2 regions of the Weissella paramesenteroides genome follow, and region 2 is predicted to be linked to the other one. Evidence: riboswitches for the same ligand, from Rfam matches in the RefSeq annotation. Region 2 holds a riboswitch; the other holds the start of a gene.
What was found. Region 2 has a riboswitch for FMN ahead of ribD (bifunctional diaminohydroxyphosphoribosylaminopyrimidine deaminase/5-amino-6-(5-phosphoribosylamino)uracil reductase RibD). Riboswitches for the same ligand answer to the same signal wherever they lie in the genome.
Positions count from the first base shown of each region.

Region 1: it holds a riboswitch for FMN, as region 2 does, so the genes downstream of both, QRX23_RS04260 (ECF transporter S component) here and ribD (bifunctional diaminohydroxyphosphoribosylaminopyrimidine deaminase/5-amino-6-(5-phosphoribosylamino)uracil reductase RibD) in region 2, are expected to answer to the same signal.

Region 1 is NZ_CP130559.1:869,155-876,715, forward strand. Features, by position in the region: gene QRX23_RS04225 (hypothetical protein) at 1-128, opposite strand, end outside; gene QRX23_RS04230 (CvfB family protein) at 370-1,242, shown strand; gene xerD (site-specific tyrosine recombinase XerD) at 1,244-2,152, shown strand; gene QRX23_RS04240 (hypothetical protein) at 2,175-2,540, shown strand; gene QRX23_RS04245 (segregation and condensation protein A) at 2,537-3,328, shown strand; gene scpB (SMC-Scp complex subunit ScpB) at 3,318-3,959, shown strand; gene QRX23_RS04255 (pseudouridine synthase) at 3,959-4,726, shown strand; FMN riboswitch at 4,788-4,924, shown strand; gene QRX23_RS04260 (ECF transporter S component) at 5,019-5,597, shown strand; gene QRX23_RS04265 (helix-turn-helix domain-containing protein) at 5,676-6,731, shown strand; gene QRX23_RS04270 (RecQ family ATP-dependent DNA helicase) at 6,738-7,561, shown strand, end outside.
Region 2 is NZ_CP130559.1:577,071-584,631, reverse strand. Features, by position in the region: gene QRX23_RS02835 (helix-turn-helix transcriptional regulator) at 1-107, opposite strand, end outside; tRNA gene QRX23_RS02830 (tRNA-Arg) at 275-346, shown strand; gene ribH (6,7-dimethyl-8-ribityllumazine synthase) at 987-1,454, opposite strand; gene ribA (GTP cyclohydrolase II) at 1,590-2,789, opposite strand; gene QRX23_RS02815 (riboflavin synthase) at 2,773-3,384, opposite strand; gene ribD (bifunctional diaminohydroxyphosphoribosylaminopyrimidine deaminase/5-amino-6-(5-phosphoribosylamino)uracil reductase RibD) at 3,386-4,417, opposite strand; FMN riboswitch at 4,544-4,686, opposite strand; gene QRX23_RS02805 (RNA polymerase subunit sigma-70) at 4,875-5,303, opposite strand; gene QRX23_RS02800 (hypothetical protein) at 6,124-6,483, opposite strand; gene QRX23_RS02795 (hypothetical protein) at 6,719-7,303, opposite strand.

The DNA.
Region 1 (7,561 bases), 290 kb from region 2:
TGCTTAAGCGCATAAGAGGTTACAACTAAATCACCACGATGTTCTGTTCCAAACGGATAAACAACACCAATCTTGGCACCCACAAGAATGTCGATCAGTACTTGTGGTTCCATACCAATTGCTTTCATAAATGATTAACTCACTTTCAAATTATTACTAACTATTTTAGCAAAAAAATATTGTTTTTGGCGAGATAAACAAGAGAATCTGGTTTACATATATCATATCCAATGTATATCTGTTAAGATAATTAGATATAGTGAGCAAGATTACTGGCGCTATGATGCTGGTTATGAATAACCTTTACCAGTGCTGTGGCATCGGACATATAGAACAATAGATGCAGCTGATGTAAAAGGATGGAGAAAAATGACACATAAACTTGGAGACGTGATTACAGCTAAAGTAACTGACGAAAATGATCGTTATTACTACGCACAAATTGACGGTGAAACGTACGAGATTGACAAATCAGAATTAAAGAAGCCATTATCGATTGGTGGACTAGTTTCAGGATTTGCCTACGAAAATGAAAAACATCAATTACAAATAACGAAGAATCTACCAGAGGTTCGCCTTGGTCATTATGCCTGGGGAACAGTGACAGATATTCGTCGTGACTTAGGTGTCTTTGTTGATATTGGGTTACCTAATAAAGATGTGGTGGTTTCTTTAGATGAACTGCCAACTATTAAAGAATTATGGCCACAGCGTGGGGATAAGCTAATGATTACGCTACGCATTGATAAAAAAGATCGTCTGTGGGGCGAACTGGTTACCTCAGATATTCTGCAAGCAGTTAGAATTCCAGCGAAGCCAGATATGCATAACAAACAAGTCCAGGCAACGGCCTACCGCTTAAAGAAGGTTGGTACATTGGTCGTTACTTCAGACTATAATTTTGGCTTTATTCATCCCGATGAACGACAACGTGAGCCCCGCTTAGGTGAAGTTGTATCTGCACGAGTAATTGGTGTGCGCCCTGATGGTGTATTGAACTTATCATTGCGCCCACGAGCATATGAAGCTATTCCAGAAGATGCTCAGATGTTGTTAACGTTGTTAGAACGTTCAACAACCCATAGTTTACCGTTCACAGATAAATCAGATCCTAAAGCAATTAAGAAATATTTTGGTATGTCAAAATCACAATTTAAACGTGCTGTAGGTCGTTTGTATAAAGAACGTCGAATCACACAAAATGAGAACGGTCTTTTCTTAGTAGAAAGTGAAGGCGAATAGGATGAAAGTGCAGGTAGGACCATTTGAGGATGTTTTGGTTGACTACCTTCATTATCTAACTGTTGAGAGAGGCTTATCAGCTAATACCAAGCATTCCTACCAACAAGATCTTGTCCAATTTTTTCAATATTTGATAGCTGAAAAATATGATACGTTGACAGCAGTTGATCGTTTTACAATCATGGCATTTTTGGGACAGTTAGAACAAAAAGGCAAGTCACGTAATACAATTATTCGCATGGTATCGACTTTGCGAAAGTTTTTTGAATTTGTTCAAGTGAATAATTTGATAACCAGTAACCCGATGGATCAAGTAGATTCACCCAAAAAGGCGCAACATCTACCAGCAGTATTGACTTTAGAAGAAGTTGAAGCGTTGTTGCAGGTTCCTGATAAAAACACGCCACTTGGGTTACGAAATCGAACAATACTTGAAGTCATGTATGCGACAGGTTTACGTGTCAGTGAGTTGGTCAATTTACGCTTAGATAATTTACATTTGGACTTAGGTCTCATTCAAACGATTGGTAAAGGGGACAAAGAGCGGATTGTGCCAATTGGTGATGTTGCAGTCAAGTGGTTAGAGAACTACTTAAATAATAGTCGTCCGTTGCTAGGTAAACAGCAAGATCCACACGTTATTTTTTTAAATGATCACGGTCATCAGTTAACACGACAAGGTGTTTGGAAATTAATTAAGCAATGGGTCAAGCAGGCTGGGATTACGAAAGATGTTTCGCCACACACTTTAAGACATTCATTCGCCACCCATATCCTCGAAAATGGGGCAGATTTGCGAATTGTTCAGGAATTATTGGGACATGCTGATATCTCAACAACGCAAATTTATACTCATATCTCAAACAAACGATTAACCGAGGTATATGAAAAGGCGCATCCTCGTGCTTAGTTTAGCTTGATTGGAGAAAAATATGTTAATTATCGTACGTAAAGATCAATCAAAAATTGTTATGGGGCTGCTGTCTTATAGCCCGAATTTACCAGATATTTTAGCTGTGCAACGTGAATATGATTGGTATCAGTCTGATGATAATCGGGATATTCTTCTATGGCGTGATGAAAATACACATCATTTTACCGTATTACTTGGGGTTGCACGTGTTTATAATTCCTTGGTGATTCGACGGATTGTTTTTAGTCCCGAAGTACAACCAAAACAAAAATTAAAACTTGGCCGTAAAATATATCAAGCGTTGCAATCTCAATATCCAGATCAAGTGATCATGGGTTCAATTGCCACACAAAAATTTGTAACGAAATGGCGAGATATGCAATGAGTGAAGAATTAACTTATCATTTAGAAGATTTTGATGGGCCATTGGATTTATTGCTCCATCTTATTCGGGTGAATGAGATGGATATTATGGACATTCCGATAGTTGAGATTACGGCACAATATCTGACATTTCTACATGCGGAACAAGAACGTAATTTAGATGTTGCTGGTGAATTTTTGGTCATGGCCGCAACGTTGATGTCAATAAAGGCCAATTACTTACTACCTAAAAATGATGTCTTTCAATATGATGAGGATTTAGCTGAATTTGTTACTGAAGAAGATCCTCGAGACACATTGATGGCACAATTAATTGAATATCAGCGCTATCAACAAGCTGCAGGTGATTTACGTGAACGAGAAGAAGAACGTCAATTACAGTTTTCTAGAGCACCGATGTCAATCCCAGACGATATAAAGGGTGCACCTCTGCCAGAAGGACTCGTATTGTGCGATCTTCAAAATGCATTTGATCGTTTGGTGAAAAAACGCTATCAAAAGCGGGTACAACCACGCTCATTGCAAGGTGATAACTGGTCAATTCAACAACAAATGACTAAAATTATGGCAAAGGTAGACACTGATCATGTTGTAACTTTTGACCAACTTTTTGCGGAAAATGCAGATAAGGATGAAATGGTCACAACATTTATGGCGATGTTAGAATTAGTGCGTCATCAGCACTTGACTATGACACAAAATAATCTATTTGACCGAATTGATGTTTCACGCGGTAAGGTACCCTACCAGCAGGAAAGTAGAGAGGATGAAGAGGCTGATGCAAAATAGCTTACAACAAATTGAAGGATTATTATTTGTTGCAGGAGATGAGGGTATCTCTTTGGCAGAACTGTCAGCAGCAACACAATTTTTAAAGCCAGCAGTTAATGGTCTACTAGACGAGTTGGCGATTAAGTATGCGCAAGATGAAAGTTGTGCTTTTGAAATTCTAAAAACAGATGATCGTTATCAATTAGTGACGAAGGCAAATTTATCAGAAACCATTCATCGTTTCTTTACAGCGCCATTAACAACAGCTCTATCACAAGCATCATTGGAAGTTCTAGCTATTATTGCTTATAAACAACCGGTTACACGTGTTGAGGTAGATGAAATTCGTGGTGTCCAATCACAATCGACCATCCAAAAATTAATTCTTCGTAATTTAGTAACGGGTAAGGGGAGATCGACTGAACCAGGACGACCAATTCTTTATGTGACAACCAACTATTTCCTAAATTATTTTGGGTTAACCAGTTTAGATGAGTTACCACCGTTGGTTACTGCTAAAGCACTAGAAGATTTACAAAATCAGCAAGATGTGACGATTCCGTTATTACCATCAGAAAAACAACAGTCTTCATTTGATGTCACAATTGCTGAATTAACAAAACAATCAGAAAGTAATGAGGAAAAATAATGGCAGAACGATTACAAAAAGTCATGGCTCAAGCAGGGGTTGCCTCACGCCGGGCTTCTGAAAAAATGATTACTGAAGGGCAAGTCACGGTTAATGGTCAGGTAATTCGAGAGTTAGGAACAAAGGTTGAACCCAGTGATCACATTGAAGTAAATGGCACACCAATTGATTCAAAAGAGAAACTAGTTTACTTCCTATTGGACAAGCCACGCGGTGTTGTAACGACTAATTCTGATGACAAAGGGCGTCAAACGGTCATGGACATTGTTGATGAACCTGAACGGGTTTATCCCGTTGGACGTTTGGATTATGATACGACTGGTGCGTTGCTATTAACCAATGATGGTGATTTAGCTAATAAGTTGATGCATCCTAAGTATCGCATTGATAAGGTCTATGTTGCCAAGGTCAAAGGTATTCCAACGAATGAGGAATTAGAAAAATTACGTCATGGTGTGACTGTAAAGACTGTCCAAAATGGACGTCATTATACCTTTAATGCGGCACCAGCTCATGCAGAAATCTTATCAACTGATAAAAAGAAGCACACGGCAATCGTCAAATTAACTATTCATGAAGGTAAATATCATCAAGTGAAAGAAATGTTAAAATCAGTTGGTCATGAGGTTATTAAGCTAACTCGTGAACGTTATGGGATGCTTGATTTGACTGGTTTGACACCTGGTGAATATCGTCCATTGCGTCATGAAGAGGTCCAAGCGCTCAAGTCTGGTCGTCAATTCCGCAAATCAGCTGGTCGTTGGTAAAACGGTGGCATGAATTTTTATTGACTTTTAATTAGCGGAAAGCTATGATAATAACATAACTAAATATCTTCAGGGCAGGGTGTAATTCCCGACCGGCGGTAATTTCGTTTTTACGGAAAAGTCCGCGACCCACAGTTTTGTGGTTGATATGGTGAAAATCCATAACCGACAGTAAAGTCTGGTATGCAGAAGAAATTAATGAATTTGACTGATAGAGTCGGTCTTATTTGTGTCGCCCTGACATAAATAAGATCGACTTTTTAATTATCAGCGTGGAGGATTAGGTAGTCACATGAATAAAACACGTCATTTAACAATCATTGCTTTATTGTCAGCAATTTCGTTTGTTTTGATGGTTTTCCCGCAATTTCCAATCTTACCTGGCGCAAGCTTTTTAAAGATTGATTTTTCAATTGTTCCCGTATTAATGGGGACTTTACTATTAGGATTAAAACAAGGTTATCTTATTTTGATTTTACGGTCGGTTTTGAAACTATTACTTAATAATGAAGGGCCTGGTGATTTAATTGGGCTACCAATGAATATCATTGGTATGGCTATTTTTATTACCATAATTATTCTAGTAATGCGTCGTACAAATGTGTCTAAAAAGCAGTTTATGTGGGGAACATTGCTTGGAACGCTTGGGTTAACACTGGTGATGGTTATTCTAAATTATGTTTATGCAGTGCCACTATATGCTTTGTTTGCAAATTTTGATATCCGAGCAACAATTGGCATGGGACACTACTTACTTTGGATGGTTGTGCCATTTAACTTAATTGAAGGCGTTATTCTTGGTACTGTATCAGGTGTTGTCTTCTATTCATTTCAGCGGGCATTAAGCAACATGCATTCACAATTAAATTAAAACACGCAGCTTGCACTTACCTCACTATTTTTTTAAACTAGACAATAGTACAGCACAAAGTGAGAGGTGGGCAATGTCGTGATAACTGATTTCCTGATTACCCTTTTTTCGCCGGTTCAACCACGGCGACATCGGGTAATTTTTGGTTTATTAAAGCGTCGTTTGACAGTATCAACAGAATATTGGGGATTACGTTATCAATTGTTACCCATTATTGGTTTATTGCCACAATTAGAAAAAAATGATTTTGATGAACAAATTGCACAACTCATTAAACAGGGGTTGCTCATTGAACAACAACCAAGTTCTGGACAATTATTGCTAACCGACAAGGGCGTTACTTTTCAACAGAATTATAGGCAATACCATTATCAGTTAAAATACATTCCTTTAATGGTCCAACCACTAGCGAATATCCGGCAGTTCCGGGAAGCATTTTGGTTGGCGAATCAAATCGTGTCGGAAGTGGCATATCACAACAAACACTACTATCCGTTACAGATTGACTTTAAAACGAAAAAATTAGTAAAAAATTGGTATGGACAGACAGATAAAAAACACTTAATTGATGATTGGTTAACAGAATTAACCGACTTTTTAAAATTATTGGATCAACAAACTGCGAATCAACTAGTTGCGACATGGGTTGGACATCAAATACCTGGACGAAATAGTGACCAACTAGATTTACCGCGATCTTGGATTGCAACTGATTTTTATCTTTGGGAAATTGATTTATTTTCTTTTTGGAGCCAGCAATTATCGCAGACTAATGCTAGTAGTGAATTAAAAAGGTTATGGGACTTAACACAGCAACAAGCCAACTTGTCACCCAGCGTGCAATTAACATGCCAGCAGGTGCATCGGGGGATGTCTATTGAAACCATTAGTAAGCAACGCCATTTGAAAATCGGCACGGTTAGGGAACACTTGCTGACAGCAGCAGTTTGGCTACCTAAAGCGGATTTTCCCTATGAATTGTTTTTAAGTGCTTCAACCATTCAATATCTAGAACAACATTTGACTGGCAATATTGATAATTGGCAATTTTCCAACATTAGAACGTCAGATAACCCAAATGAGTTTTTTATCTTCAGATTATATGAAATTTACTTAACCAAACAGGGGAATTAAGCACCAATGACAATTAACTTAGAACAGGTTTTACAAGATAAATTTGGATTTGAGAGTTTTAAAACGGGTCAAAAAGAAATCCTAACGGCCTTATTGTCAAAGCAATCAACATTAGCAATTTTACCAACAGGCGGTGGTAAGACGTTGATTTACCAGATGATGGGGGCGGTTCGAGATGGATTGGTTATGATTGTCACGCCATTACTTTCACTAATGCAGGATCAGGTTGCACGATTGAATTATCTTGGTGAAAAAAATGTGGTGGCTTTAAATTCGACATTAACATTTGAGAACAAAAAAAATGTCCTTAAAAATTTAAATCGTTATCATTTTTTATTTGTTTCGCCTGAGATGCTTAACCAAGAGCAGGTACAAACAGCTTTAAAACAAGTGAAAATTAACTTAATGGTTATTGATGAAGCTCATACAATGGTTACTTGGGGGCAGGATTTTCGTCCAGATTATTTATCATTACCTAGTATTCACGAACAGCTTAATCGACCACAATTACTTTTATTAACGGCAACCGCAACACCAAGTATGATGTCAGCAATTACTGAGAATTTTCATGCGCTGCAAGATAAATGGTTTATTTATCAACAACCAGTTGATCGACCAAATATTTTTTTGCATACAGAGCAACTAACTAATGAAATTGAAAAAAAGCAACGCTTAAAATATTTAATTCAGACGGTTAATGGACCTGGTATCGTTTATTTTACTTCACGTAAGCTAGCAACAAGCATGGCGGAGTGGCTAACAAATGAAACTGGACAACGGGTCGTTGCGTACCATGCTGGTATGGATACAATGTCTCGATATCGTGTACA
Region 2 (7,561 bases):
GTTGATACACCAATAACTTCAGCAAGGTGTGCTGCCGTCATTTCATTTTGTTTAATGTATCTTTTTATATTTCGGCCCATCGTGGCCTTTCCTTCTGATGATGCCATATGCTCCACCTTTTCTATTTTAAAGTTTTGAATTATTTTTATTTTTACAATTACTATAATAAAGCTAAACTTAATTAATTGCAAGGTTTAACCTAACGATTAGGTACATCGAAGCCATTGTTAATGTTGCAAATACAAATTTAATAGGCTATAATTTAATCTGTTGTGGACCCGTAGTGTAATGGATATCACGTTGGATTCCGGTTCCGGAGATGAGGGTTCGATTCCCCCCGGGTTCATAGTAAGGTTTAGAAATGCCTTTGTATCAACGTTTTGCCTTTACATCAGGCATTCAGGTACACACCTAAGTACACACAATGTCATAGAATTACATGGAAATAGAGTTAAATGTGTACCTAATGTGTACCTAGAAAAATCAATGGATAACCACACCTTGTTATATGTCGCTGTTCGCTTTAAGTGAATGGCGTTTTTTATTAAGACTTAAATCAGTTGTATTTGGGAAATAACCGGCAGAAACAAAACCGCCTTCTATGCGAGTGGATGATAATGGCCCTAGTCAAAAGCGTCCTTGTTTCTGTATTAATAGGGATATTCAGACTCAAATAATTAGAAACGAAAGTTTTATATCATGACATAAAAAATTCATAGTTCAGCACACAAAATTGTTATGCAAGTGTTAGATCATTTTTATACCAAAGTATTGACGAAAAAGTATTTATAATCAGTATCAGCCGTCAACAATTGCAATTCAGCTTTTATGCAGAAAATGCAAAATTATCGAAAGGTATGTGATGCTTGATCGTGTACACTAACTAGCCAAAACCCTAAATTAATCGTACCTTTTATACCATAGTCTACATATATAAAAAAGTTCTGTTCTCATGCTATTACACGAAAACAGAACTATTCTTCTAACTAATTCTCTAATTTATGCAGAACACTGATTACTTCTAGCAATGCTAAAGCCACTTCAGACCCTTTATTACCAGATTTCCCCCCCGATCTTTGTTGAGCCTGTTCTAATGTATCAGTTGCTAGAACCCCAAATACAATAGGTGTATTAGTGTGTATACCAATTTCCGAAATACCATTAGCAGACGCATTAATAACTAGATCATAATGATCTGTTTCCCCTTTAATTACGGCGCCTAATGTAATAATGCCATCATATTTCTTGTTTTCTGATACCTTCTTTGCCACTAATGGAATTTCAAAAGCCCCCGGCACCCATATAATATCAATATTTTCTTCTATAATACCCTGCATCTTCAAGGATTCTTTTGCTCCTATAATGAGTTGTTCGACAATTAATGTATTAAAGCGACTCGCAATAATTGCAATGGTTCTATTTTCATTTTGTGTTAAGTTTCCTCTATAAATCATACTTTAATCTCCTGAAAGTCATTATATTAACGTGATCATTACTATAAAGTAAGTGCTGTCACTTATGATTAGGCTATTGATAAAAAGTAATAAATTATTTTTATCAATAGCCTATATATTACCAGCTGTTAGTTTTTATAATAAATGTTTAAATTTTTCCCTTTTAGTTTGAATATATTTTTTATTAATATTATTTACCCCCGTAATTAAAGGAACGTGTTCCACAATCTCAATACCATTATCAGTCAATGCTTGAATCTTTTCTGGATTATTTGTTAACAAACGAATTTTAGTCATCCCCACTAATTTTAGAATTTCAGCAGCTTGCTTATAATCTCTTTCATCTGGTTGATGTCCCAAAGCAACATTAGCATCATAAGTATCGTATCCATTTTCTTGTAAAACGTATGATTTTAATTTTTCATACAAACCAATACCTCGTCCTTCCTGAGGTAAATAAACAATCGCTCCTCCTTGTTCATTTATTGTCTTTAGCGCTGCATGTAGTTGTGGACCACACTCGCATCTTAAAGATCCAAAAACTTCACCAGTAATGCACTCAGAATGCAGTCTAACAAGCGGAACATCATTTTGGTGTGCTCCACGACTTTCAATAAGTATGTTAGGTCGTTCATTTTCTGTATTAAATTCAGTCAAATTAAAATCACCATAATTGCTTGGTAAATGAACTGTTATTCCAGGTTTTATGTTTCGTTCTTCAATATATTGTCTATAATTAATAATGTCTTGAATCGATAACTGTAATAAACTTGCTTGTTCAGCAAGTTTATTTAATTCTTTTTCTCGGGCCATATTACCATCGTCAGATAAAATTTCGATAATATACGCAATTGGTGTAACTCCTGCTAAACGTGCCAAATCAACGGCCCCTTCAGTGTGCCCTACACGAGTTAAGACACCGCCATCCTCAGCTACCAATGGAAATACATGTCCTGGTTCTTCAAAATCATTTTTTCTTGTACTTAGATTTGCTAGCTGTTTAATTGTATTAGCTCGTTCATATGCTGAAACACCAGTAGTACTTGCTATATGATCTACGCTAATTGTAAACTTTGTCCCAAATTTTTCAGTATTATTTTCCACCATTTGTGTTAACCCAAGATTAAGTGCACGGTCCTTTGACATCGGTACTGTTAATACACCCCTTGCCTTTTTTAGTGCAAAATTTACTGCTTCTGGTGTAGCAAACGCAGCCAATCCAACTAAATCGCCTTCATGCTCTCTATTTTCATCATCAGTTAAGATAACCAATTCACCACGTTTTAGACTTTGAATTGCCCTAGTCACTTTATTGATACTATCTTTGATTTCCATGTATAATATCGCCTTTCATTAAATATTTTGCTAAAATATCCGTCTCAATATTTACTTCATTACCAATATTTAAATTTCCTAAATTAGTTTTTTGGATCGTTAATGGAATTAATCCAATTTGAAACGTTTTTTTTGACATCGTAATAACGGTGAGACTAACTCCTGAAATTGTAATTGATCCCTTTTTCACAATTTGCTTCATAATCTCTTGATCATCTGGTTGCAGAGTTAACAAAATTGTACTATCAACCTGCTGTCGTCGCACGACTGTCCCAATTCCATCAACATGTCCTAAAACAAAATGCCCATCAAATTTTCCTGAAGCTGGCATCGCTTTTTCCAAGTTTATATTTTGCCCAACTTTATAATTTTTTACTGCAGTTGTGGTAAAAGTTGGTACCATAATTTCAAATTGTGCTTCACTAGATGAAAAATCAACAATAGTCAAACAGATACCATCTAACATGATACTGTCACCCAAACTAACATTTTTAAAAAAATCATTGCTTGTCTCAACTTTCAATCGCAATTCCTGATTATTTTTCCAATGTATAGCACTCAATTTTCCAATACTTTGTGTAATACCTGTGAACATTTTAAAATCTCCAATTCTGATTAATATAAACCGATTTTATAGCATTACCAAGTTTAGTTTGCCTGACTGGCTTCATCGTTGGTGATACTGCAGCCAAACTATTATTATTCAAAATTTTATTGGTCTTATAGACTATCATTTCTTGCCATAAATTTTCTGTCAAAAACGATGATATAAATGTTGGTCCGCCTTCCACCATGACAGATTGAGCTTTTTTATCAAATAGATCATTCAATATCCCAATTAAACCATCATGCATTAAAATAATATTTTCATAGAATGAAGCAAACTCTTCATTTTCAGTATAAACAATCCAATCCTTTATATAACTATATGGTAATGTTTTTAATCTACCTCGACGATCAACTACGATGCGAGCAGGTTGTTTATGATCAATCACGCTATGTCGCACAGTTAAATTCGGTAAATCCGTTAAGAAAGTTTGACTTCCAATCATAATAGCGCTCCGCGTAGCTCTTTCATGATGCACATCACTATCCGCTCGATCATCAGTTAATTTAACTCGTTGTTGATTAGATGTTGACACAAAGCCATTAAGAGACGTTGCTACCTTCAGTTGAATATATGGTAACCTATTCTCAAAATATTGATGAAATTCCGGATTTAATTCCCGACTATGTTGCGTATTTAATATGGAAACTAAAACGTTCGCATTTTTTAAAATAGCAACTCCTTGTCCTCTAGTCCTGGGATTTGGATCAATAGAACCTATAACAACACGTCTTAATCCCCAATCTTTCATGGTTTCAGCACAAGAATTAACTTTTCCACGAACAGCACATGGCTCCAAGGTAACATACATTGTCGCACCTTTAATTTGGGACTTATCAGATAATTGATTGTAAGCATTGATTTCTGCGTGAGATTCCCCAAATTTTTTGTGATATCCAATAGACAAAATTTCTCCATGTTTAACGACTACGGCACCAACACGCGGATTTTCAAATGTCAGTGCTTTGTCTGCTAAACTAGCAACTTGTGCAGCCATATTCATAAATGTTAAATCATCCATCTTTTCCTCCTTTTTTGGAGCAAAAAGCCCGATATGTTTAAAAAAACACATCGGGTTTATTTTTAGATTAATTTAAAACAACCAGTCTCTATTATGAAAAAATCCACACAAAAAAACCAGCTTATTCTAAATCTTCTCCCATCCAGACTTTAACTGTCGGTCACAGAATCACACTGTGTCAACTACATACCACGGTATGTAGGTCACGGACTGAGGTACATCGTACCATTACCGTCGGTCGGGAATTTCACCCTGCCCCGAAGATTAATTATTTAACATGTAGGACTTTACACTGGAATTTCAATTCTGTCAAATTTTTCTAATATTTCAAAATTTCATTAATTTAATATAATCAGCAATTCGTGGAAATCATACATATTTATTAGATACATTGAGTGAATGGCTTTTTCTCGTTTATAATTTGTCATTTTATCGTTGTCATACTCATTATTAGTAACTAATTTAACCATGCTCGAAAATCATATATGTCTACAAAAGCATTGGCGAATGATATAAAACCCTGATTTAAAAAATGTAGTCCGCTCCTACTGCTGTAGCCTGTTATGTCTTCAATCTCTAGCCACTTTAGTCTCTGTAAGTACTGATACTTTAAAAAGGCTCTTGGCCGCTCTGGTACTGCTTGCATAGCTTCTAATATCTGACTTAGCCATATCTTCGACTGCATATAAACCGTTAGTTTTGTATCGGTGGTGTTGTCATTGTGCTTAACTTTAGGCATATCATCAATAAGCGGACTTTCTAAATCAATATAACTTGTGTGCGCCCTGATCATAATGATTGGTAATTCTTTTTCAAAAAATTCTTTAACGTTCTTTTGTTTCTGCTTAACATCTAATTCTTTTTCTTGTTCTAATATCGACAACATGTAAAAATTATCCTCTATTAAATCATGAAATTATAACCGTTTTATGTGCACCCTTTTTGTGTTTTGTGTGCGTACTTTTTGTGCGTACTTTTTGATTTTGTACGCAAATTTAGCGTTACGTTTTAGTGCAACACGTTGCAACGTTTTTGTTGCGTTGCGTTGCATTTTGTTGCATTCGTTGCAACGCTTTTTCTTGTTAAATCAGAGCTTCATAGCCCTTTCAAATAGCTTCCAAACCAGCTTGTTACCTTAACATTTCTTAACATCTAACAGCGTTGCGACAACGTTTAAAGACTAGCATTTTAGGCTAGCAAATGCTAGCATCTCACACCATCATTTACCATCATTTTAGTCCAGCATTTTCCAACATCTGCTACAGCATTTTCCAGCATAGCATCCTAACATTTCCTAACATTTTACCTTAGCATTTCTTAGCATTTGCCCTAGCATTTCCTAGCATCCTACCTTGACATTTCTTGACATCAACACGAACTTTTACTTACTAAAAAACGAGGCAAACGTACCTGCCTAAATCATCAAAATAGTCGTTTTGTTCGTTTACAAATTGTCTCGTTATTCTGCATTTAATCAATTGGCCAGCTATGACCATTTAACTTGTTTGAATATGCCGGGCTCAAATCTGCGCTCGTTAATCAATAAATTAGGTTGGCCGACTTCTCGGCAAACCCCCAATAGGTCTGCTTAATTATAAACAAGCCTCAAATGGGTCTGCCCAATATTGGCTATACCCTGTAAATGTCTGATCGGGTATCGTTAATATCGACGAGACCTAAAAGAGATGGCCGAAACTTCTGCCACCCTATTCTCTAACAGCCATGTCCATATCTGGCTTTGTGTTGGCCGACTTCTCGGCTAACCTCTTTTGTAATTGCTTATTAAATTGATATTTCCAATTAGCTACGACACTATACTTAGCATCAAACTGATAACTAATCTGTTGCCATGTCTTTTTGTCTTTCTCATGCATTGTCATAGCCCTTAATTGGATAGCTGGCAATTCTGATAACATGTTTTCAACGGTTTCTAGTTGATGTTCATACATCTTTAGCTTGGTATCATCCGTACTTTGCTCATAAGCCATGTTGAGCTTAGTCGCTTTGATATTAACTTTCAATCTACCACTAAAATAATCTCTAATTAATTGCTGTGTTTGTTCCACTTCTGCACCTCCTTCATTCCATAATGGAATAGGTCATTACTTAATTATTATACAAAAAATATCATTGATTTTTATTAATCGCCCCGTCTCCTTTTTTTAAAAAATGGATAACTAGCGATTACATTCAATAACATTCAATGAACCTATTTATATAGTACAAAAGTGATAATAAAGCGCAAAAAAGCACTAACAAATTAATGCTAGTGCTTAATCACCATTGTTCATTATAAGTATCTTAATTAGTTGTTTTTTCAACACTTCCATCCGGATAAATGATGCCAATTGACACAGTACTTGACCTTACATCTTGCCCCCAAATAACTAATTTTTTTGATGGTGGCGCTGGTGTAAAAGAAAAGCCCCAGGATTCCATTTGAGTCATTTTTTGTTCATACGTTAAAGGTGCTGTGACTATATAATCTAAGTTTTCTAAATCTTCATTTCGTTGTCGATCGCTTTCAGCAATACCTGTATTATCCTGCTGATTGTCTTTAACCGAATGTCCATAAGCATTAACTTCTTGATTTTCTTCTGTCACACCACTTTGTGAGCTCGTTACTTCATCAGCCACCTCACTATCGTTGCTTACAGAACTTGATGGGCTAACATTAGATTCTTCATGCTTATCCTTAACTACCGCATGCTTTTTTATCGGGGATGTTGTTTCCCGCGTATATATTTTATTTTGCTTATTCAACTGATGAAAAGTAAATACACCACTACTAATAACAACTAACATAAAGATAACAATTACAATAACCCGATTTTTAAATTTTTTATGTTGTTGTTGTTCTTTTGCCCGTTCTTGTCTTGAAGTCATAGCTCTAACCACCCTTTCACTATCAAGTATATAGGTTAGTGGCTGTTTTGTGGTTCTAAATACGTTTATATAGCATCATTTTTTAATTTCATGTAAAAATGTGTAATTCTCATAACCGAATTTTCGGCTGTGAGAAATATATGATGTCATACCTACATTTGAGCACTTTCTATCAACAGTGGCAGAAAGACGATCTAGTTACTATCTAGGTCATTGTTACCCCAAATTGGACAACTCTGTAATGACTAACAATGCGGG